3 regions of the Crystallibacter crystallopoietes genome follow, and region 2 is predicted to be linked to each of the others. Evidence: riboswitches for the same ligand, from Rfam matches in the RefSeq annotation. Region 2 holds a riboswitch; each other region holds the start of a gene.
The links. Region 2 has a riboswitch for S-adenosylmethionine ahead of sfnG (dimethylsulfone monooxygenase SfnG). Riboswitches for the same ligand answer to the same signal wherever they lie in the genome.
Positions count from the first base shown of each region.

Region 1: another riboswitch for S-adenosylmethionine. It lies ahead of AC20117_RS03920 (OsmC family protein); the one in region 2 lies ahead of sfnG (dimethylsulfone monooxygenase SfnG).
Region 3: another riboswitch for S-adenosylmethionine. It lies ahead of AC20117_RS11125 (hypothetical protein); the one in region 2 lies ahead of sfnG (dimethylsulfone monooxygenase SfnG).

Region 1 is NZ_CP018863.1:800,926-807,882, forward strand. Features, by position in the region: gene AC20117_RS03895 (long-chain-fatty-acid--CoA ligase) at 1-1,504, shown strand, start outside; gene AC20117_RS03900 (DUF4190 domain-containing protein) at 1,607-1,936, shown strand; gene AC20117_RS03905 (hypothetical protein) at 2,031-2,210, shown strand; gene AC20117_RS24095 (hypothetical protein) at 2,252-2,386, shown strand; gene AC20117_RS03910 (APC family permease) at 2,518-3,864, opposite strand; gene AC20117_RS03915 (DUF1918 domain-containing protein) at 4,197-4,382, opposite strand; gene AC20117_RS03920 (OsmC family protein) at 4,442-4,981, opposite strand; SAM riboswitch class IV at 5,018-5,133, opposite strand; gene AC20117_RS03925 (FMN-binding glutamate synthase family protein) at 5,204-6,925, opposite strand.
Region 2 is NZ_CP018863.1:1,752,044-1,759,000, forward strand. Features, by position in the region: gene AC20117_RS08355 (O-acetylhomoserine aminocarboxypropyltransferase/cysteine synthase family protein) at 1-1,235, opposite strand, end outside; gene sfnG (dimethylsulfone monooxygenase SfnG) at 1,235-2,419, opposite strand; SAM riboswitch class I at 2,539-2,633, opposite strand; gene AC20117_RS08365 (hypothetical protein) at 2,791-3,624, shown strand; gene acs (acetate--CoA ligase) at 3,888-5,924, opposite strand; gene AC20117_RS08375 (ABC transporter permease) at 5,900-6,826, opposite strand; gene AC20117_RS08380 (aliphatic sulfonate ABC transporter substrate-binding protein) at 6,826-6,957, opposite strand, start outside.
Region 3 is NZ_CP018863.1:2,380,326-2,387,282, forward strand. Features, by position in the region: gene AC20117_RS11120 (TM0106 family RecB-like putative nuclease) at 1-2,474, opposite strand, end outside; gene AC20117_RS11125 (hypothetical protein) at 2,603-2,929, opposite strand; SAM riboswitch class IV at 2,940-3,107, opposite strand; SAM riboswitch class IV at 3,272-3,394, shown strand; gene AC20117_RS23290 (hypothetical protein) at 3,423-3,587, shown strand; gene AC20117_RS11130 (PIN domain-containing protein) at 3,584-4,045, shown strand; gene AC20117_RS11135 (LysR substrate-binding domain-containing protein) at 4,098-5,018, shown strand; gene AC20117_RS11140 (MFS transporter) at 5,149-6,474, opposite strand; gene AC20117_RS11145 (MBL fold metallo-hydrolase) at 6,486-6,957, opposite strand, start outside.

The sequences.
Region 1 (6,957 bases), 950 kb from region 2:
CAAGGCCATCAGGAACCGGATCGAGCCGGGCGACCGGGTGGCGTTCCTCTGCCCGAATGTTCCTGAACTGCTGATCGCGCACTTCGCTGTGCCGCTGGCCGGCGGCGTGCTGGTGGCACTCAATACCCGCCTGTCGCCGCGGGAAATCCAGTACATTCTGGAACATTCGGAGTCCAAACTGGTGTTCGTGGACTCCGAGTTCCTGGGGTCGTTGGCAGGGATGCAGGCGCAGCTGCCCGAACTCGCCGAAGTCGTGGAAGTCTCCGACAGCACGGTCACACCGGCCCGACCGGTGGCTGCGACCAGCGGCGCCGGCACCCTCGCGACCACCGGCTACGAGCAGTTCCTGGCCTCGGCACCGGCGGAGCCGGATCTGCCCTGGGGCGTGGTTGATGAGCGCACGCCGATCACGCTGAACTACACTTCGGGAACCACGGGACGGCCCAAAGGCGTGCTCTACTCGCACCGCGGCGCCTACCTGAATGCCCTCGGCGAGACTTTCCACAACGGTTTCACCGGCGATACCCGCTACCTATGGACGCTGCCGATGTTCCATTGCAACGGCTGGTGCACCCCGTGGGCCGTCACCGCCGCAGCCGGCACGCACGTTTGCCTGCGTGCCGTCCGCGCCGACGCCGTCTGGGACGCCGTCGACAACCAGGGCATCACCAACCTGTGCGGCGCGCCGACTGTCTGCAGCATCATCGCCGAAGCCGACCAGGCACACCCGTTGGAGTCGCCGCTGCGGCTCACGACGGCGGGAGCACCGCCGTCGCCAACCATCATCGGCAAGCTCGAAGCCCTCGGAATCACGGTTGTCCACGTGTACGGATTGACCGAGGTGTACGGCCCGAACACCATCTGCGAGCACCAGCCGGAGTGGGACTCGCTCCCCGCTGCGGAGCGGGCCGAGAAAATCTCCCGCCAGGGAGTGGGCATGCTGCAGGCGGACAGTGCCCGGGTGGTGGACACCGAGATGAACGACGTGCCCGCGGACGGGAAGAGCATTGGCGAGATCGTCCTGCGCGGCAACAACGTCATGCTCGGGTATTACAAGGATGAGGAAGCCACCGCGGAAGCGTTCCATGGCGGCTGGTTCCATACCGGGGACCTGGGCGTCATGCATGCCGACGGCTACATCCAGCTCAAGGACCGGGCCAAGGACATCATCATCTCCGGCGGCGAAAACATCTCGACGATCGAAGTCGAGCAAGCCATCGTCTCCCACCCCGAGGTGCTGGATGCCGCCGTCGTCGGCGTTCCGCACGAAAAGTGGGGCGAGCGGCCGATGGCATTCGTGATCCGCAGCAGCACCGCCACCGTCAATGATGCGCGCCTGCGCGCTCACCTGCGGGAACGGCTGGCCGGATTCAAGCTGCCGGACCGGATCCTTTTCACCGACGAGCTGCCGCGGACGTCCACCGGCAAGGTGATGAAAGCGGACCTGCGCGCCTCCGCCCTTCAGGCAGCAGCAGCCCAGGACGCTCAAGAGCCTGTCTCATGAGCTAGCCCCGCACGGAGGCGAGCAGCCGGTAACAGTGCGCTGGCTGTCGGAGGGCGGCGATAGGCTGGGTAAAACCTTTCAGCACAACCTCCGGGGGTCAGCATGTCCAATCCGTACCAGCCGTCGAATCTGCCCGGGCCGCAACATCCCGCGCCGGTCTACCAGCAGGTCTACGTCCAGCCCCAGCCGAAGGGCGCCAGCGTCACGGCCATGGTGCTGGGGCTGGTTTCGCTGTTTCTCGGGTTCACTTTCGTAGTGCCCATTGTGGGATTCATCTTCGGCTTGGTCGGGCTGAGCAAGGAACCCGCGGGCAGGGGAATGGCGATCGCCGGACTGGTGCTCAACGGGCTCATGCTGCTGGGCTGGGTGCTGCTGTTCATCTTCGTCTTCGGCATTCTCGGCGCGGTAGCCACGTCCGGCACCATGGCCTGACTTGCTAGTGCGCTCGCCATACCCGGACTTAAAATAGTGGCGTGACCTGTCGGCGTCCTTGCAGGCGGGCACTGCCAGCCATAGGAGAAACACCATGGGTATAGGTAACAGGATCAAGCGGGCCGCCGAGCGGTTGGGCGGCAAGGGCAGGATGGGCACCGGTCATACACCCGGCACCACGCGGGGCAGAACGCGCGGTACTTACGGAGCCGCCGGCACGGAACACGGCAGCATCGGCGGGAAAATCATGGGCGCCCTGAGGAGAAAGCACTGAGCGAACAGATCCACGGGATTCTTGACCGGGCACAGGAAGAAATGCTCTGGGTCGGCCCCGACCACCCCTCGTACCGACTGTTGGCGGAGCTGACCCACGCGGTCCGGGACGCCTGGCAGGAAGGCTTCGAACACGCCCGCCACGGCGCCGCCGAAGACAACCCGTACCGCTACTGATTAGGACGGCGGTGCCGCCTTTCGTCCCCGACCCGGCACCTTGCCGGCACGGGGACGAAAGGCGGCCACCGCCGTCGTTGTCTTGCTGTCAGTGCAGCATATGCTGCCTCAGCGCGAGTAAGCGTGCTTCATCAGCGCGAGCGGACCCGCTCCAACACGTGCTCTTCCGCCAGCGGTCCGGCCTTGATACCGGCGGGCACCCGGAAGAAGTAGACCAGCCCGATGACCCACCACAGGCCGAAGAGGATCCACGGCTCTATGCCCAGCTGAGCCGGCATCCCCGGCATGTACAGGCTGAACAAGGCCACACCCAGCACGGCCGCGGCGATGCCGATCGCGATGCCGCCCTTGCCCTTGCCGCCGATCCGTAGCGGCCGGTCCATCTGCGGTTCGCGGCGGCGCAGGATCAGGAAGGAAATCGCCACCATGGTGTAGGCCAGCACGATGCTCGGCGCACCGGAGTCTACCAACCAGACCAGCATCTCCACACCGAAGAACGGCGCCAGGAAGCTCAGCGCGCCGATGAACAGCAGGGCATTATGAGGGGTGCCGTACTTGGGGTGCAGCTTGCCGAACCAGGCCGGCAGCATCCCGGAGCGCGCCAGCGAGAACATCAGCCGGGACGCGCCCAGCAGCAGCGAGTTCCACGAGGTGAGGATGCCCGCGATACCGCCGGCGATCAGCACCTTGGCCATCATGTCCGAGCCGAACATCGCGCCCACGGCGTCCGCCGTCGCGATGTCCGTCCCGGCCAGCTCGCTGGCCGGCATGGCCGACGACGTGGTCAGCACCACCATGACATACCAAATGGTGGCCAGGATGACCGAGACCACCACGAGCCGGCCGATCTGGCGGGCCGGAATGTTCACTTCCTCCGCGGACTGCGGAATCACGTCGAACCCGATGAAGAGGAACGGCACCACCACGAGCACCGCGAAGAAACCGGTCATACCGCCGTTGAAGAACGGTTCCATGTTGGAGATCTCGCCGCCGGTGAAGGCGCCGGCGATCATGACCAGGCCGATGGCCAGCAGGAACAGCACCACGAAGGTCTGCACAATGCCGGCTTCCTTCACACCGCGGATGTTGATCCAGGTAATAACGACGGCGGCAACGGCACCTACCAGCGCCCACGTCAGGTGGACGTCGAAACCGGCGACGTTCCAGAGCTTGACCTGGCTGAGGTTGGGAAAGATATATTGGACGGTCCGCGGGAGCGCCACCGCTTCGAAGGCCACGATGGTCACGTAGCCGCCGATGATGGCCCAGGAACCGATGAAGGACGGGCGCGGGCCCATCGCGCGCATGATGTAGTTGTGCTCGCCGCCGGCCTTGGGCATCGCCGCGCACAGCTCGGCATAGGTCAGCCCGACCACGGCCATGATGATGCCGCCCGCAAGCATGGCCGTCACCGAGCCCATGGTTCCGGCGGACTCCAGCCAGCCTCCGGTCAGGACCACCCAGCCGAAGCCGATCATGGCCCCGAAGCCCAGGGCGAGGACGTCGAAGCGCCCCAGTACTTTCTTTAGTGAGGGTTCGGATTCGTGTTGTGACACAGCCACGCCGATGCCCCTTTCTCGTTCAGATGCCGTTCAGGCATGGGAAATTGCCGGCGACGCGAGGGTGGCGCCGATCACGGCAAGAGTAACTGCACGACATTACTACGATGTTTCGCCCTGAAACGGCCATGTTGCGTTGGCTGCGTCTTATTGCCCAGCGCGGCCGGCGCTGGACAGTGCTGAGGGCGGCAGCATGAGCATGCTGCCGCCCTCAGTCAGCTATCGGCTGGTGCGGGCTGTGCGGCCCGCGGCTAGGGGTTGTGCTGGACTACGAAATCCCCACCGGGGAAGACCACGGATTCGTGGCCGTCGTCGAACCGCACGAAGTACGGAGGAGCGCCGTCATCTCCCCTGACCTCGACGATTTCCCCGTGCCGGTCGGACGACTCGACGGTCCGGCCGCGGACAATGATCCTGTTGCCTGGCGATGCCTTCATCGTGAATTACCTCCTGGCCCTAGGGTACGAGGGACCGCGCCGAAGGGGAATAGCCGGAGCTACTTCTTGAAGACCTCGGCGCTGACCGGAGTGGGATTGGCGAAGAGATCCAGCACCGGGCAGTGCGCGTCTACCGTGCGGCGCAGCTCCTCGTAGCGTTCCTGCGTTTCGGGGCCGTTGATGTTCACGCTCAACCGCACCGCGCTGAAGCCGGGGCGCACACTCCGATCGGCGCCGAACAGGCCCTGCACGTCCAGATCGCCCTCGGCGTCGATGCTGATCTCGTCGAAACGGATGCCTAGCTGGTGTGCGTACAGCCGGTAGACCACTACCTGGCATGAAGCCAGGGCGCCCAGCGCGTACTCCACCGGGCTGGCAGCGGTATCCTCGCCGGCCAGGCCCGCCGGTTCGTCAACGGAAAACTCGTGTTTGCCCGCGGTGACACGGGTGGCCACCGGGCCGGTTCCCTGGCCTGCCACCTTGAACGTCAGCTTGGCGTTGGCGGTGTCTTCAGCGATCTTGCCGGTCCAGAAGGCGCCGGCCTCATCCAGACGGGTGGCACGATCTTCGGCCAGGTCGCGGAGAGCTGTTTCAGTCATGGTTGAATCCTTCCTGTCGGCGCACGCCGGAGCAGGGCGCCATACTTACGCCTCCCGTTTGGGCCGGCGTCGAATCTTCACCTGGGGCACCCCGCTACAGCTACGAGGGTTGCCGTCCAACCGGCCAGGGCCGAAGGTTGGAACTCTTGATTCTGTGTCCGATTCTGCATGGTGCAGCACGGTACGTTCAACCGTTTTGTAACACGAGGACTTCTATAGTTCCTAGCGGCCCAGCTCGCCTTCGGGCCGGCCAACCTGGCCTTCGGGCTGGTGTTTGTCGCCGGGGATCCGGGCCCGGTCATACTCCGGACTGCCGGGTACGGGCTCCGTCTTGTGTTCGTCCTCGGCTGGCTTCTTGGGCGGTTCGCGGAAGTAGTCAGCGTTGGCCAGGTTCCAGTCTTCGCTCCAGCCGCGGGGAGGATCCTTGAGCAGTTCGCCGGGCTCCATCCAGTTGTAGATGTTCTCGTAGGAGCGCGTGGTCAGATGGTCCACGCGGCGCCGAAGCATCCGCGGCGAGACCTCGTCCGGGGATTTGCAGCCCATCGACGCCATGATCTGGACGCTCTCGTCCACAGTGAGCTTCTGGTAGTTGAAAACGCGCTGGCCCTTGTCCTCGACGTTGAGCGCGCGCACCAGCCGCGGGTTCTGCGTGGCCACGCCCACCGGGCATTCGTTGGTATGGCATTTCTGCGCCTGGATGCAGCCGGTGGCCATCATCATGGTCCGCGCGCTCATGGTGAAGTCCGCGCCTTCGATCAGGCGCTTGACGATGTCCGAGCCGGAGGCGACCTTCCCCGCGGCGGCAATGCGGACGCGCTCCCGCAGCCCCACGCCGACCAGGGCGTTGTGCACCAGCATCAGGCCCTCCGTCAGCGGCGTGCCCACGTTGTCCTGGTACTCCAGCGGCGCCGCGCCGGTGCCGCCTTCGGAACCATCGACGACGATGAAATCCGGCGTCACCTTCTCCTCCAGCATCGCCTTGCAAATGGCGAGCACGTCCACCCGCGAGCCCACGCACAGCTTGAAGCCGATGGGCTTTCCATCGGAAAGCTCGCGCAGCTGCTTGACGAAGCGGATCAGTTCCCGCGGCGTGCCGAAGGCGCTGTGGCTGGCAGGCGACACGCAGTCGACGCCCATCTCCACGCCGCGGGCTTCGGCGATCTCCGGGGTGACTTTAGAACCCGGCAGGACACCGCCCAGACCGGGCTTGGCCCCCTGCGAAAGTTTGATGCTGATGCCCTTGACCTCGGGACGCGCCGCCTTCGGGATGAAGGCTTCTGGGCTGAAGTGTCCGTCTTTGTCCCGCGCGCCGAAGTAGCCTGAACCTATCTCCCAGATCAGGTCGGCACCGTATTCGAGGTGGTACTTCGTCAGGCCGCCTTCACCGGTTTCCTGCACAAAACCGCCGAGCGCCGCACCCTTGTTCATCGCGAGCACGGCATTCTTCGACAGCGAGCCGAAGCTCATGGAAGAGACGTTGAACAGCGAAATATCGTAGGGCTGCCTGCAATCAGGCCCGCCCAAGGGTATCCGGGGATGCTGCTTGGGTGGCGCCACCGGAGCGGTGGAATGGATCAGGTATTCGTAGCCGATCTGGTTCACTTCGCGCTCCGTGCCGAAGGCCTTGTGGCTGTTCTCGCCCTTGGCACGCGCATACACCAGCGACCGCACATCGCGGTTGAACGGCTTTCCGTCCACGTTCCGCTCGACAAAGTACTGCTGGATTTCCGGCCGGATGGATTCCAGCACGTACCGCATATGCCCCAGGATGGGGTAGTTCCGCAGGATCGAGTGCCGGGTCTGGACCACGTCCCAGATCCCGATCACCAAGAGCGCAACAACGACGGCGGCCAGCACCCACCAGCCAACGGAGCCGAACGACGCGGCCACGATGGTAATAAAGCCCAGCACCGCAAGAACAACAAAAACCAAAAAGCGTGCCATGGCCCGAGTCTACGACCGACGCCGAAGGAACC
Region 2 (6,957 bases):
ACGTCTTCGAGACCCACGGAAATGCGGATCAGGTCCTCGGGCACACCGGCGGCCAGCAGCTGTTCACCGGTCAGCTGCTGGTGCGTGGTCGAGCCCGGGTGCAGGACCAGGGTCCGCGCGTCGCCGATATTGGCAAGGTGGGAGGCCAGCTGCAGGGACTCGATGAACTTCTGTCCGGCAACGCGGCCGCCCTTGACCCCGAAGGAGAATACCGATCCGACGCCCTGCGGGAGGTACTTCCGGCCGCGCTCGTGGTGCGGGTGCGAGGGCAGGCCCGCATAGTTGACCCAGGAGACGCGCTCGTCCGCCTCGAGCCATTCGGCAACCCGGCGGGCGTTCTTCAGGTGCTCGTCCATCCGCTGCGGCAGGGTCTCCACGCCCTGCAGCAGCTGGAACGCGGACTGCGCCGACAGCGACGGCCCGATGTCGCGCAGCTGCTCCGAGCGGAGCTTGGTCAGGAAGCCGTACTCGCCGAAGTTGCCCCACCAGGAGACATTGCCGTACGAGGGTACCGGCTCCGTCATCTGCGGGAACTTGCCGTTGCCCCAGTTGAAAAGACCGCTTTCGACAACGACGCCGCCCAGCGTAGTGCCGTGGCCGCCCAGGAACTTGGTGGCCGAGTGGATGACGATGTCCGCGCCGTGCTCGATCGGACGGATCAGGTACGGCGTGCTCAAGGTGGCGTCGACGATCAGGGGGATCCCGGCGTCGTGCGCTACCGTGGCCAGGCCCTCGAGATCGGCAATGTCGCCGGACGGGTTGGCGACGATCTCCGTGTAGACGGCCTTCGTGTTCTCCTGCACTGCTGCGGCGAAATCGGCCGGATCATTGCTGTCGATGAACGTGGTCTCTACACCGAAGCGGCGCAGGGTGACATCGAGCTGCGTGATCGTCCCGCCGTAGAGCTTGGAAGAGGCCACAATGTGGTCCCCGGCTCCGGTCAGCGCGGCGAAGGTGATGAATTCCGCCGCCATGCCGGAGGACGTGGCGACGGCGCCGATGCCGCCTTCGAGCGAGGCGATCCGCTCCTCGAACGCGGCCACCGTGGGGTTGCCGATCCGCGAGTAGATGTTGCCGTACTTCTGCAGCGCGAAGAGGTTGGCGGCGTCGTCGGTGTCCTTGAAGACGAAGGACGTGGACTGGTAGATCGGTACGGCGCGGGCACCGTGCTCGGCGTCGGGAGTTCCACCCGCATGCAGGGCACGGGTGCGGAAGCCGAATGTGCGTTCAGCCATTAAAGCGTGGCTCCTTCAAAGTTGGTTTCGGGCAGCAGGTCCGTGTTCAGCTCAGTACCGTTCTTGCGGGCCAGGTCTGCCTCGAGTTCGCGGACGATCGGCAGGACGTTGCGGCCAAAGGCCTCGACCTCTTCCTGGAAATGCAGGTAGCAGGTCAGCATCAGGTTCACGCCGATCTTCTTGAAGTCCACGATACGTTGGGCAATCTGCTCCGGCGTACCTATAAGTCCTGTCTTGAAGCCATCGTTGTACTGGACCAGGTCCTCGTAGCTCGAATCGGCCCACATGCCCTTGCCGTCCTTGGTGGAGGCGCCGGCTTCCTGGACCGCGGCGCGGAAACCTTCGACGGCGGGGCGGTGCGCCTTGGCCACGATCTCGCGCAGCGTGTCCTTCGCCTCGGCTTCGGTGTCGCGGGCGATGACGAAGCCGTTCAGGCCGAACTTCGGGGTGCGGCCGACGGCGGCTGCGGCGGCCGTGACGCCGGAGATGTTGTCCTCGAAGCCCGCCAGGTCCTTGCCGTTGGAGAAGTACCAGTCGGCGGTGCGGCCGGCGGCGGCCTGGGCGGCGGTGGAGTTGCCGCCGAAGAAGATCTCCGGGTGCGCCCGGCCCGGGACGTCCAGCGGCGCCGGGTTCAGGGTGAAGTTGTTGATGTTGTAGTACTTGCCGGACTGCGAGTACTCCTGCTCGGTCCACAGGCCGCGCAGCACCCGGATGAACTCCTCGGTGCGGACGTAGCGCTCGTCATGCTCGAGCCACTCCAGTCCGAAGTTCACGAACTCGTCCTTGAGCCAGCCGGACACAACGTTGACGGCCGCGCGGCCGCCGGAAATGTGGTCCGCCGTAATGATGAACTTGGCCAGCACGCCGGGATGCCACATGCCCGGGTGGACGGCGGAGATAACCTTGAGCTTTTCGGTGGCGCCGAGCAGGGCCAGCGAGAAGCTGGTGGCCTCGTGCTGCTTGTCCGCGCCGTAGCTGGCGGCGTAGCGGGTCTGCGTCAGGGCATATTCGAAGCCGGAGTTCTCGGCGATCCGGGCCAGCTTCTTGTTGTAGTCGAAGTCCCAGCTGGTGCGCTGTTCAATGGTGGAGACCACCAGGCCGCCGGAAACGTTCGGGACCCAGTAGGCGAATTTCAGCGGGGTTTCGAGATCAGCTACCTGGCTGACCGAGGTGTTGGTGCTCATGGCGAATTCCTTCAAAGTCTGCGCCGCGGCGCGATGTGCGGGAATCCCGGGCAATGACGATCCGTCGGGCGCCAGGCCGGACAGCCTTGCGCCATCCGGATCAAAGATTGCTTGCGCTCTCTCCATCGCTTCTGGCGGTAGCACCTCTCCGGTGGAGTCCGGATGGTTGCTGCGGCGTCAAAGAGCCAGATCTCTCGGCCGCTCGGGATGGTCCCGACTATTCTCGCAACTGTTACGGGCGGCGGCCAAGAATATTTAGCCGCATTGCGTTCTCCCGGGAGTTTGCCGAGTGTGCTGGATATCAACAATGTTTTCCACAGCTTCGAAGAGGCTCTGGCCGTGGAACTGCATGTTTGGACATCCTCTTGACTATGCAGAACTTGGATCCCATCGCAGAGTATGTGGCACGGTACGGGGGTACGCTCCAGGTCGCGGACTTGGTCAAGGCAGGCTTCGGGTCTTACCGCATCAGGGCAGCCATCGCCCAGGGGGACATTGTTGCGCTGAGGAGGGGCCTCGTCGGAACGCCAAATGCCGACCCGGTTCTACGGTCTGCGCTGATGCCGGGCGGGTTGCTCACCTGTGTCTCAGCCGCCAAGGAGCTCGGCTTGTGGACCATTAAGAATCCGAGCCAAGTGCATGTGTGGACACACAACGGCCGGCACCCCGGCCCCTTCGTCAAACACCGTGGCCAGTTGTTGGGCGAGCGAGGCCCGGGCAATTACGTCGCAGTCCTTGACTGCGTCCTCCACGCCATTCGTTGCCGTCCCCGGCTGGAAGCACTGGTGATTGCGGAGTCGGCAGTGCGCCGGCAAGCAGTAACCCGGGAACAGCTGTTGGAACTCTTACCGGGTAAACGGAACGGTGTCCGCCGGGCAGTGGTCAAGGGCATCGGGGACGATGCCGATTCACCGCTTGAAGTCATTGCCCGGGATCTGTTCCGTACGGCAGGACTTCATGTAGAAACGCAGGTGCGGATCCGAGGGCTTGGACGCGTTGACATGATTGTCGAGCGATGCCTCATCGTCGAGTTGGACGGCTTCGACTTTCACTGGGACCGGGCATCCTTTCGAAACGACCGGAAGCGGAACAACGCCGGCGTCCTGAGCGGCTATCCTACTTTGCGCTATCTGTACGAGGACCTGGTATTTACGCCGGAGAAAGTCGTGGCAGAGGTAAAAACGGCAGTTCGTCGAGTGGCCTGAGGCGAGTTATGCGCGATCGATGGATGCTCGAGCCCAAGTTCAGGCCTAACGGTCCATGTTCTGGAACCTGCCGACGCTGTGACTGGGCATGATGCAGATGCCCCCTTCAAAACATGGGCTCGAGCAGGGCGCGGGAAGGGCAGCAGGGCGCGGGCAGGACAGCGGGGCGTGGGGCCGGTACAGGGCAGCGCAGGGCGGGGGCATGGCAGCGGGGGCAGGGCAGGGCCGAGGGGTCCGGCTGCGGTGCCGGCCCCCGGGCCGGGCTACCGCGCCTCGCAGATCTCCTTGATGTCCGCGATGCAGGGCTCATTCTGCAGGCTCGTGGTGTCGCCCAACGTGCTGCCCTCGAACAGCTGGGTCAGCAGGCGCCGCATGATCTTGCCGGACCGGGTCTTGGGCACGTCCGGGACAAACACGATCTCGCGCGGCTTGGCGATCGGCCCGATCTGGGTCGCAACATGCGCGCGCAACTCGGCAGCGGCCGCAGCCTGCTCAGCCGTCGGCTCGGCGGCCGTGGATGCAGCGATCAGCGACTTGTCCGCCGGCACCACGAACGCGGTGGCCGCGTGGCCGGTCTTCGCGTCAAACGTGGGGCACACGCCGGCCTCCACCACCGCCGGGTGCGAGACCAAGGCGGACTCGATCTCGATGGTGGACAAACGGTGGCCGGAAATGTTGATCACGTCATCGGTGCGGCCGAGGATCCAGGTGTCGCCGTCGTCGTCGAACCGCGCGCCGTCGCCGGCCAGGAACCAGCCCTGGTCCGCGTACTTCTCCCAGTAGGAGGTGAAGTAGCGCTCGGGATTGCCCCACACGGTTCGCGCCATCGAGGGGCCCGTCTTGGTGACCACGATGTTGCCCTGCACGTTCGCGCCTACGCGCTTACCGGCGTCGTCGACAATGTCGGTGGCCACGCCGGGCAGCGCGCGGGTGGCGCACCCCGGCTTGAAGGACGCGTCCGTCTGGCGCGGGGAGAGGATGGTCGCGCCGGTTTCGGACTGCCACCAGGTGTCCACCATGGGAACGCCCGAGGCCGGATCTCCGGTCAGCGAGTCGCGGCCGACCTGGGTGCGCAGCCAGCGCCAGGCCTCGGGGTTCACGGCCTCGCCCACCGTGCCGCACAGGCGGATGGAGCTGAGGTCGTAGTCGGCGGGGATGCCGTCCGGGAACCAGCCCATCAGGGAGCGCACCAGCGTGGGCGCCGTGTAGTAGCTGGTCACGCCGTAGCGCTGGATGATCTCGAAGTGGCGGCCCGGGTGCGGGGTGTTGGGCGTGCCCTCGAAGATGACCTGGGTGACGCCGTTGGAGAGCGGGCCGTAGATCTCGTAGGTGTGCGCGGTGACCCAGGCCAGGTCCGCCGTGCACCAGTGGACGTCGCCGTCGCGCTGGGCCGGATCCGGGTTGCTGAACAGGTACTCGTGGCTGAAGGAGGCCTGCGTCAGGTAGCCGCCGGTGGTGTGGACCAGGCCCTTCGGCTGGCCGGTGGTGCCGGAGGTGTACATGATGAACAGCGGCGTCTCGGCGTCGAATGCCTCCGGCTCATGGACCTCGGAGGCGGTGTCGACGACGTCGTGCCACCAGACGTCGCGGCCCTCCACCCAGTTGATGTCGGTGTGGCCGGTCCGGTTGATCACCAGCACGTGCTCGATCGCGTTGTCGCCGGCAACGGCTTCATCCGCGTTGGCCTTGACCGGGACGGCCTGGCCGCGGCGGAACTGGCCGTCCGTGGTGACCAGCAGTTTGGCGCGGGTGTCCTCGACGCGGAACTTCAGTGCCTCGGAGGAGAAGCCGCCGAAGACCAGCGAGTGCACGGCGCCGATTCGGGCGCAGGCCAGCGTGATGACCACCGTCTCGACGATCACCGGCAGGTAGATGACCACGCGGTCGCCCTTGGTGATGCCCAGGGCCAGCAGCGCGTTGGCCGCCTTGGAAACCTCGCGCTGCAGGTCCGCGTAGGTGACGGTGCGGCGGTCGCCGGGCTCGCCCTCGAAATGCAGGGCCACCTTGTCGCCGCGGCCGGCCTCCACATGGCGGTCCGCGCAGTTGTAGGCGGCGTTGAGCTTGCCGCCGTCGAACCAGCGCAGCTCCGGTCCACGGCGCGACTCGGTATCCACCGGGGTGGAAGAGTGCGCGGTGTGCCAAGGCTCGGCCCAGTCCAGGCGCCGGGCGGCCGCCTCCCAGAAGGCGAGGCGCTCGGCCTCGGTCTGCGGCTCGGCCCAGTCGGTGGCCGGAAGCTCCGGTGCGGAGGTCTGTGCGGCGGCGGTTTCGGCTACGTTTATGCCCATCGTTTTACTGCCCATTTCTCTGCGACTCCGAGGAGCGCGTCGGTTATCTTTCCAATCACGGCCAGCAGGACGATCGCCAGCAGCAACCGGTCCGTGCGGCCATTATTCTGTGAGTCCGTCAGCAGGAAGCCCAGTCCCATCGAGGACGCGATCAGTTCCGCCGCCACCAGGAACAGCCACGCCTGCGCCAGCGCGAGCCGAAGTCCGGAAAAGACCGAAGGAACGACGGCGGGAAGCTGCACCGTGGTCAGCAGTTTCAGACCCTTGAGCCCGAAGGCGCGGCCCGCTTCCACCAGGTTGCGGTCCACGTGGCGCAGCGCCAGCGACACCGTGGTGAAGACGGGGAAGAAGGCGCCGATCAGGATCAGCGTGACCTTGGAGTCCTCGCCGATCTTCATCCACAGGATCAGCAGCGGGACCCACGCCAGGGACGGGACCGCACGCAGGGCACCGATCAGCGGCGCCAGCAGGACGTCGGCCCAGCGGGAGAGGCCCACAAGCGCGCCGAAGGCCAGGCCCAGGGCGGCGCCGAAGGCGAAGCCGATCAGCACGCGCTGCGTCGAGATCGCAATATGCGTTGCGAGTTCGCCGCGCTGGATCAGGTCGGCCGCGGCCTCGAAGACCATGGCCGGCGGCGGCAGCTGCACCACGCTGAAGAGGCCAGCGGACGTGCTCCACTGCCAGGCCGCGATGAGCGCGCCGGGAATGAGCAGTCCAAGGAACAGGCGCGCCCAGCCATTGTCCAGTACCCCGGCCGGGGACCATCCGTTTGCCGGGGAACGGTCCGATGAAGGACCGGCCGGACCCGGCTGAGCTGCGCCTGCGGTTGTTATCGTCACGCCAGTAGCCTCGAGGCCTTCTTTACTGGTGGCGATAACGCTGTTGCCGGTGGCTCCCGGATTCCCGATGTGTGTCATCAGGATTCCTTGATGGCTGACGGATCAGCCTTGAGCACCAGCGAGTCTACGAGCAGCGTGTCGACGGCGTCGTCGATCTGCTTCTGGCTGGCCACGTCGCCGGTTTCGACGAAGGCCGGGCCAATCTTCTC
Region 3 (6,957 bases), 630 kb from region 2:
CCGGAGCCGGGCGGCCCTTGCACCGCCAGGTAGGAACGATCCAATGCCTGGACGGCGGTGGTGATCGCATCGATGTAGCCGTCCGGCTCCTGTCCAACGACCGGCAGCGACGCCAGGTTGCGCAGCCGAGGCGGAACCCTGCGGAGCAGATCGAGTGCCGGATGCGGCGGAAGCTGAGGCAACCCGCCGCTCACGAGTCCGGCAAGGTCCGCCAGTGCTTGCTTCAGCGACGTGGTGGCCGGCGGCTGGTTCGGCGACAGTGCCATCGGCAGCTGGTCATACGGATCCGCCTTGGACGGCAGCCGCTCCTGGACCAGCAGGACATCCTTGTCGCCGGCCGCATCCAAATCGATGACCTGCGTTTCAAAGCAGTAGCTGCGCTGGTCGACGCCGGTGTCCTTGGCCTGCAGGAAGTCCGGAAACGGCCGGTCGTAGAGCCGGCACAGCGAGGTGCCTTCCTTGATGGTCGAGCCGGGGGCCAGTGTTCCGGTCAGCCGGAGAACGCGGACACGATTCCGCTTCCCCGGCGGCACGGCCCACTCCTCAACAACCTCCGCGTCCTGCACGATGAACACGTCCCTCGTGTCGGCCCAGTCCGGCACCGGCGCGTTCAGCCGGTCGAAATGGCTCCACCAGAACTGCTTGTCCTCGCGCCGGTGGTAACCGACCGCCGCGGCAACCATGGCGATGGCCTGGTCATCATCGGACAGTGGCTTACCCGTATGGGCGGCCTTTTCCGCTGCGGCGGCCACGTGGTCCAGCAGCCGTTGTTCGTTCTGGGACGGCTCGTCCGAAACCTCGGGTGCCTTCCCGCCGTCGGCTGCGGCGGCACCATCAGCCGTCGAGCCGGGCTGGATGCCCCGTTCGGCCGCCAGCTTGAGCAGCCAGTTGCGCAGTTCGAGGGTGGAGACGCAGTCGTATTCGTTGTAGTCGCTGATTCCCGCGAGGATCTTCGCCGCCTCATCGGCCCGGCCGGCATCACGTGCCTCGCAGTAATGGGCATAGGCCACCACCGAGCCCCCGGCGTCCGTCACATCTCCGCTGCGCAGGTTGCTACCCATGTACAGCGGCTCGAGCTTCTTGATGCTGTAGGAGTTCTCCGAGATCCGCAGGCTGTTGCGCACCGTATCGTAGAGGTCGACCAGCACGCCTTCGCGCAGCAGCCCGTCCACGGCGTCCTCGCCCAGGACATGCTGCAGCGACAGCCGGCGCAGGGCCGCCTTTTCATAGTTGGCGTAGTGGTAGATGTGCAGGTCCGGATACCGTTCGCGCCGCTGCGCCACGTAATCCAGGAAACTGGCCAGGGCCCGGCCTTCCTCCGCACGGCTGTGCGCCCAGAACGGCAGGAACGGCGGCTTGTCCCGCGGCGAGACCGGGTTCTCCACCACGCCGAACAGGTACTCAAGGCCCCAGACGCCGGCGGCATCCTGCCAGAGCGGATCCCCCTCGAAGTCGAAGAAAATGTCACCCTCGCTGGGGCGGGGGAGCGCGGCCAGGGCGTTCTGCTCCAAGACCCTGTAGGCGACCTTATGGGGTTCGCCGTCTTTGTCCGTGAACTCGACCGATCCGTCCGGCTCCTGGACACCGGTCTGCATCCGCGCCTGGTCCCGCAGCCTGGCCAACGTCCCGCCGGAACCTTCGCCCGCTGGCAGCGGCATGGCGGCGAAATCGTCGATGGTGCGGATCCCGTCTGCCATCAGTTGCCGCCGGCGGGTGGTGCTCATGTGCGAAACCATCAGCAGGTCCCGGTGCAGTTTGACCTGCTCCGAGCAGTAATCGCAGCGGCCGCAGGCCGTATAGCGTTCGTCATTCCAGGCCACCGCATCCGGCTGCCCGCGGTGCTGGCCGGTGATGGCCAGGAACCGGGCCCGGCGTTCCTTGAAGGCGGGCAGGATGTCCGTCAGGCTGTGGTTGCTGTGCACGCCGTTTCCCAGCACCAGCGTGACCGTGGGGGAGGGCGTGATTCCGGCTTTGGCGAGCTGGTCGCCGTAGGCGGCAAGCTGCAGCAGGGCGGTCACCTTGGCGTGGCGGGCCAGCTTGGTGTCATACACCGCGTAACGCAACGTCCCGCCGTCGTTCTCCTTCACGAGGAAATCCGAGCGGCCGTGGAAGGTGCCGTCAAAAAAGGATGCCTGGAACACAACGTCCGCCCCGGTCTCCAGGGCTGCAATGGATTCGGCATGCTTGGCGGTGAGCTCCGGGCGGGTGTAGCCGGTGGTTTCGGCAATCTCCACAACGCCGACCCCGAACCGGTCCTTGAATTCCTGCAGCACCCGGTGCTCATGGACATCGCCGAGCACGGCCGTCCGCTCCAGCATCTCGTCCGGAGCGAAGACGGCCTTGGGCGTGCGGCCCAGCTTCTCGTCCAGCTTCCGCAGCAGCTGGTACTCGCAGCCGGCGGCGACCACCAGGTCACTGGCAGTGAAGACCAGCTCCGGTTCGGCACCGGCTGATTCGGATTCAAGCAGGAACACAAGGCCTCCCGGGCTGACGGTGCCGCCGGCGCCGGAATCCCTGAGTTGATTTCCGGCGTCCGCGATGTTGATAGACGTAATTAACTTCTACCAGCCCGGTCTGACAACTTATGACGATATTGCGGCGGTTACCTGTCCGCGGGGTCCATTTCCATCCGCACCAGCGAAAAGAAGCGGTTGCCAGCGCCGCTGCGGGTGCTGGGAATGAGCAGTTTTGCGTACTTCTCGCACCACTGGGCGGTGCCGTCGGAGTCCAGGGCGGCCTTTTGTACAGCGTCGATGTCCTCTGAGTAGAACATCTTCTGTACGCCCTGCTGGCAGAACTGCACCAGGCTGAGCTCGGCTTCAATGTGGATCCGGACATCCACCCATTCGTCAAAGATGCTTTCGTCCGGAAGGCTCGCGGCCTGGTCGGTGTGGTTGCGGTCGTGTGCTGTTGAGTATGTATTCATCATTTCGTTCTCTCGATAGTTCTTGCCCGCACGGGTCCCCCTTAGAACCTCGTCGTTCTGCGAATATGCAGGCCGCTTCGTCATCCGAACCACCCACGAACATGGGGTTGGTGCGTGACCGGTCGGAGCCTTTGCAACACCACCGGCTAGCCGACTGTGTTGCCCGTCACATCTCGTGAAGCACTCCTACTATATGGTCACGGACGCAGATAGCCAAACGATTGCCCACAGGTAAACATTCGGATTGGGCAAGATGTCGCTCCAAGTCGCTGGTTCTCGTCCTGTTACACAGCATGAACAACAGTGCGTGACGCAGGTGCCAAACCCGTGGCATACTCTCAACAGCTTCAGGAACTGCGGTCGCTAAGCTCCGACTTGGCCGCATACCAACCCCACGCTCTCTGGGTGGTTCGGATGACGAAGCGGCCTGCATTCGCCGTTGGCAGATGGTGCGGGCAAGAGCACGCGAAAGGACCGGTGCCCGGCACCGTTTTTCATGACCAGTATTTCCCCTGCGCGCCAGGATCTGCGCGTAATGAGCCTCAATGACTACGAGCAAGTAGCAGCCGCCCGGGAGGATTTTGTTGATTTCCTCCTGCGCACCGGCCGCGCTGCCGCCGCCAGGTCTGCTGCCGCCGGCCCGATCAACCCGGGCTCGTGAGGGAGCAAGCCGGCCTGCTGCTTGATACGGATGTGGTGACGGAGGTGCGTAGCGCCGAGCCGCACGCCGCCGTCGTCGATTTCCTGCAGCAGCGCCGACACCTGCGCATCTTCATCTCCGCGTTGACCGTTGGGGAACTGCGAGCCGCGCACGCCCAGCAGGAAACAGCGTCAAACAACGACGACGGCCGCTGGCTTGCGGAGCTGACCAAGCGCTTTGATGGCTTCATCCTGCCGGTGGACCTGAAGGTCGCGACGGTCTGGGGGCCAATGTCCAGCCGCCCGGATGTTCCGGCGGTGGAGTCGCTGATCGCGGCCACGGCCGTCCGGTACTGCCTGACGGTGGTGTCCCGCAACGTTGCCGGCTACAGCAAGCTTGCCGTGCCGGCCATCGATCCGTGGCAAGTGGGCCGGTACGCCGTGGCGCAGACCCCGGCTCCGGACCATAAGCCCGGGTAGTTCGCTAGCCAGGGTAACTGTGGAAGCGGGCGCAACTGGATAGGCTTTCCTTATGTTCCGGTACACCTTGCGCCAGATCCAGTACTACGTGGCCGTCGCGGAGTCCGGCTCCATCAGCGGCGCCGCACAGGCCTGCCATGTGTCGCAGGCGGGAATGTCGCTGGCCATCAACGAGCTGGAAAAGGCCGTCGGGACCCAGCTGATCGTCCGGCGGAAGGCGAAAGGCATTACCCTGACCACCGCCGGGCGGGGCTTCCTGAAGGACGCGCAGGTGCTCCTGCGCGAAGCCGAGGAGATCCAGGCCCGGATCGAGGAGCGGCACGGCGAGCTGGCCGGGCCGCTGGCGATCGGCTGCTACACCACGCTCTCGGCTTTCTGGGTCCCGTTGATGACGGCGGGTTTCGCGGCACCGAATCCCAAACTGGAGCTCACCATCACCGAAGGAGCGGCCGACGAGCTGCAGCTGCAGATGCTGGAGGGCAGGCTCGACGCCGTGCTGACCCACACGCGGCATGTCACCGGCGGCGCGGAAATGCGGGTGATCAAGGAAGGCCGGCCCTATATCCTGCTGGGGGCGGAGCACCGGTTGGCCGGCCGCGCGAAGATCGCCCTGCCGGAGCTCGCCTCGGACGACATGGTGCTGCTGGACATTCCCTCGGTGCGCGATAACCAGCTGCCGAACCTGCGCGACGCCGGGCTCGACCCGAAAATTGCCTGGCGGTCGACCAGTTTTGAAGCTGTGCGCGGGATGGTGGCCCGTGGACTGGGCTATACGGTCCTGGTCCAGCGGCCTCCGCTGGATGTCAGCTACGAAGGCTTGCCGCTGGTCTGCGTTCCCATCGACGGGCATATTGGCCACAGCGACATCTGTTTCGCCTACCCGGGGCGCCAGCGGTTAAGCCGGCGCTTGACCGCGCTGATGGATTATTGCGCCCAGAGCGTCGGCGCTGGCGACGGGGCAGCGGGGCGGTAGAGCAGGGAGGAGGCCGGGCTGACCGGGCGGCTGAACCGGAAGCGGCTGAGCCGAAACGCCGCTAACCGAAACGCCGCTTAACCAAGCGGTGCCGGCTCCCGCAGGAACCGGCACCGCCGTCGTCGTACTTTTATTTCATTTCACTGCTCAGGTCCATGTTCTTGCCTTCCTTGGTGGCCAGCACACAGACGGCCGCCACAACGAAGGACAGGAGCCAGACCAGGCCGACCAGCCACAGCTCCCCGCCGGCGACGATGACCAGACCGGAGACGATCATCGGCGTGAAGCCCGCGCCGAGGGTCGAGGAAGACTGGTAGGTCAGCGAGGCGCCCGTGTAGCGCATCCGGGTGGGGAAGAGCTCGGCCACGAAGGCACCGAACGGGCCGAAGATGACGCCCTGGATGATGCCGTTGGCCAGGAACAGGCCGATGGCGAAGCCCCACAGCGTGTCGGTCTGCAGCAGCCACAGGATGGGGTAGGCCAGGACGGCGCCGGCGATCATGCCGGCCAGCATGACCGGCTTGCGGCCGTACTTATCGCTCAGGCGGGCCGCGAACCAGATGGCCACGATGGTCAGGGTGGCGCCGACGGCCTTGATGTTGAGGACCGAGGTGGTGTCCACGCCCGCTTCGATGATGTAGGAGACGGCCCACACCGTCATCAGGCCCTGCACGGTGTAGGAGCTCATGCCGGCCAGTACGCCCAGCACCAGGTTCTTCGGGTACTTGGTGACGACCTCGACGAACGGGATCTTCTTCTTTTCCGCGGTGGCTTCGAGTTCCAGGAACAGCGGTGTCTCGGCAACCTTGAGCCGGATGACCAGGCCCACGGCGATCAGCACGAGGCTCAGCAGGAACGGAATCCGCCAGCCCCAGCTCATGAACGCTTCCTCGGGCAGGGTGGAGAAGGCCGAAACGGTCAGCGTGGCCAGCACGGCGCCGGCGGGACCGCCCATATTGGCGAAGCTGGCGGCGAAACCGCGGCGCTTGGCCGGGGCGTGCTCGAGGGCAACCAGCATGGCTCCGCCCCATTCACCGCCGACGGCGAGTCCCTGGACAAGCCGCAGCAGCACCAGCAGGATGGGCGCCGCCATACCGATCTGCGCCGTGGTGGGCAGCAGGCCGATGAGCGTGGTGCCCGCACCCATCAGGGTCATGGACACGATCAGGACGGTCTTGCGGCCGATCCGGTCGCCGAAGTGGCCGAAGATCGCTCCGCCCAGCGGGCGGGCAACGTAGCCGACGGCGAGGGTGCCGAAGGACATGAACAGCCCGACGGCGGGGGAGACGTTCGCGAAGAACACCTGGTTGAAGACGATGGACGCTGCCATCGCATACAAGATGAAGTCGTAGAACTCGATGGCGCTGCCGATGAAGCTGGAGGCCAGGATACGGCGCATCTGCTTCGTGTTCAGGCTCTCCGAGATGGAGGATGCCTGGGGCTGCGGGGGAGTCATTGTATTAGCACTCATTGGACAGTGGCCATTTCTTCCAGAATACGGTCAGTGGAGTCAGTACCGAAGGGGATAACGTCAAGATCGTTCGGGACGTAGAAGCGGCCGCCGAAGTCGGCGCCGGCGCTTTCCCACACGGACACGGGCGTGGTGCCTGGTACTAAATGGTGCAGGGCCAAGGCTTTTGCCCCTGCACGGTTGGCCAGTGCGACGGCTTCAGCGGCACTGGTGTGCGATTTCTTGTGGTGGTCGATGGAGGCCTGGCCGGTGGAGTTCGCCGCCGAGCCATACGCGCGCTGCACCCAGTCAAAATCGATCGCCTCGTGGAGCAGCAGATCGGTATCTGCGGCGAGGCGGACCAGGTTGTCGCACGGTGCGGTGTCGCCGGAGATGGTGACGGAGCCATGCACGGTGTCGAACCGGAAGGCGAAGGCGGGGGCGATCGGCGGATGCTTCACCAGCGTTGCCGTCACCGTGACGTTTTCG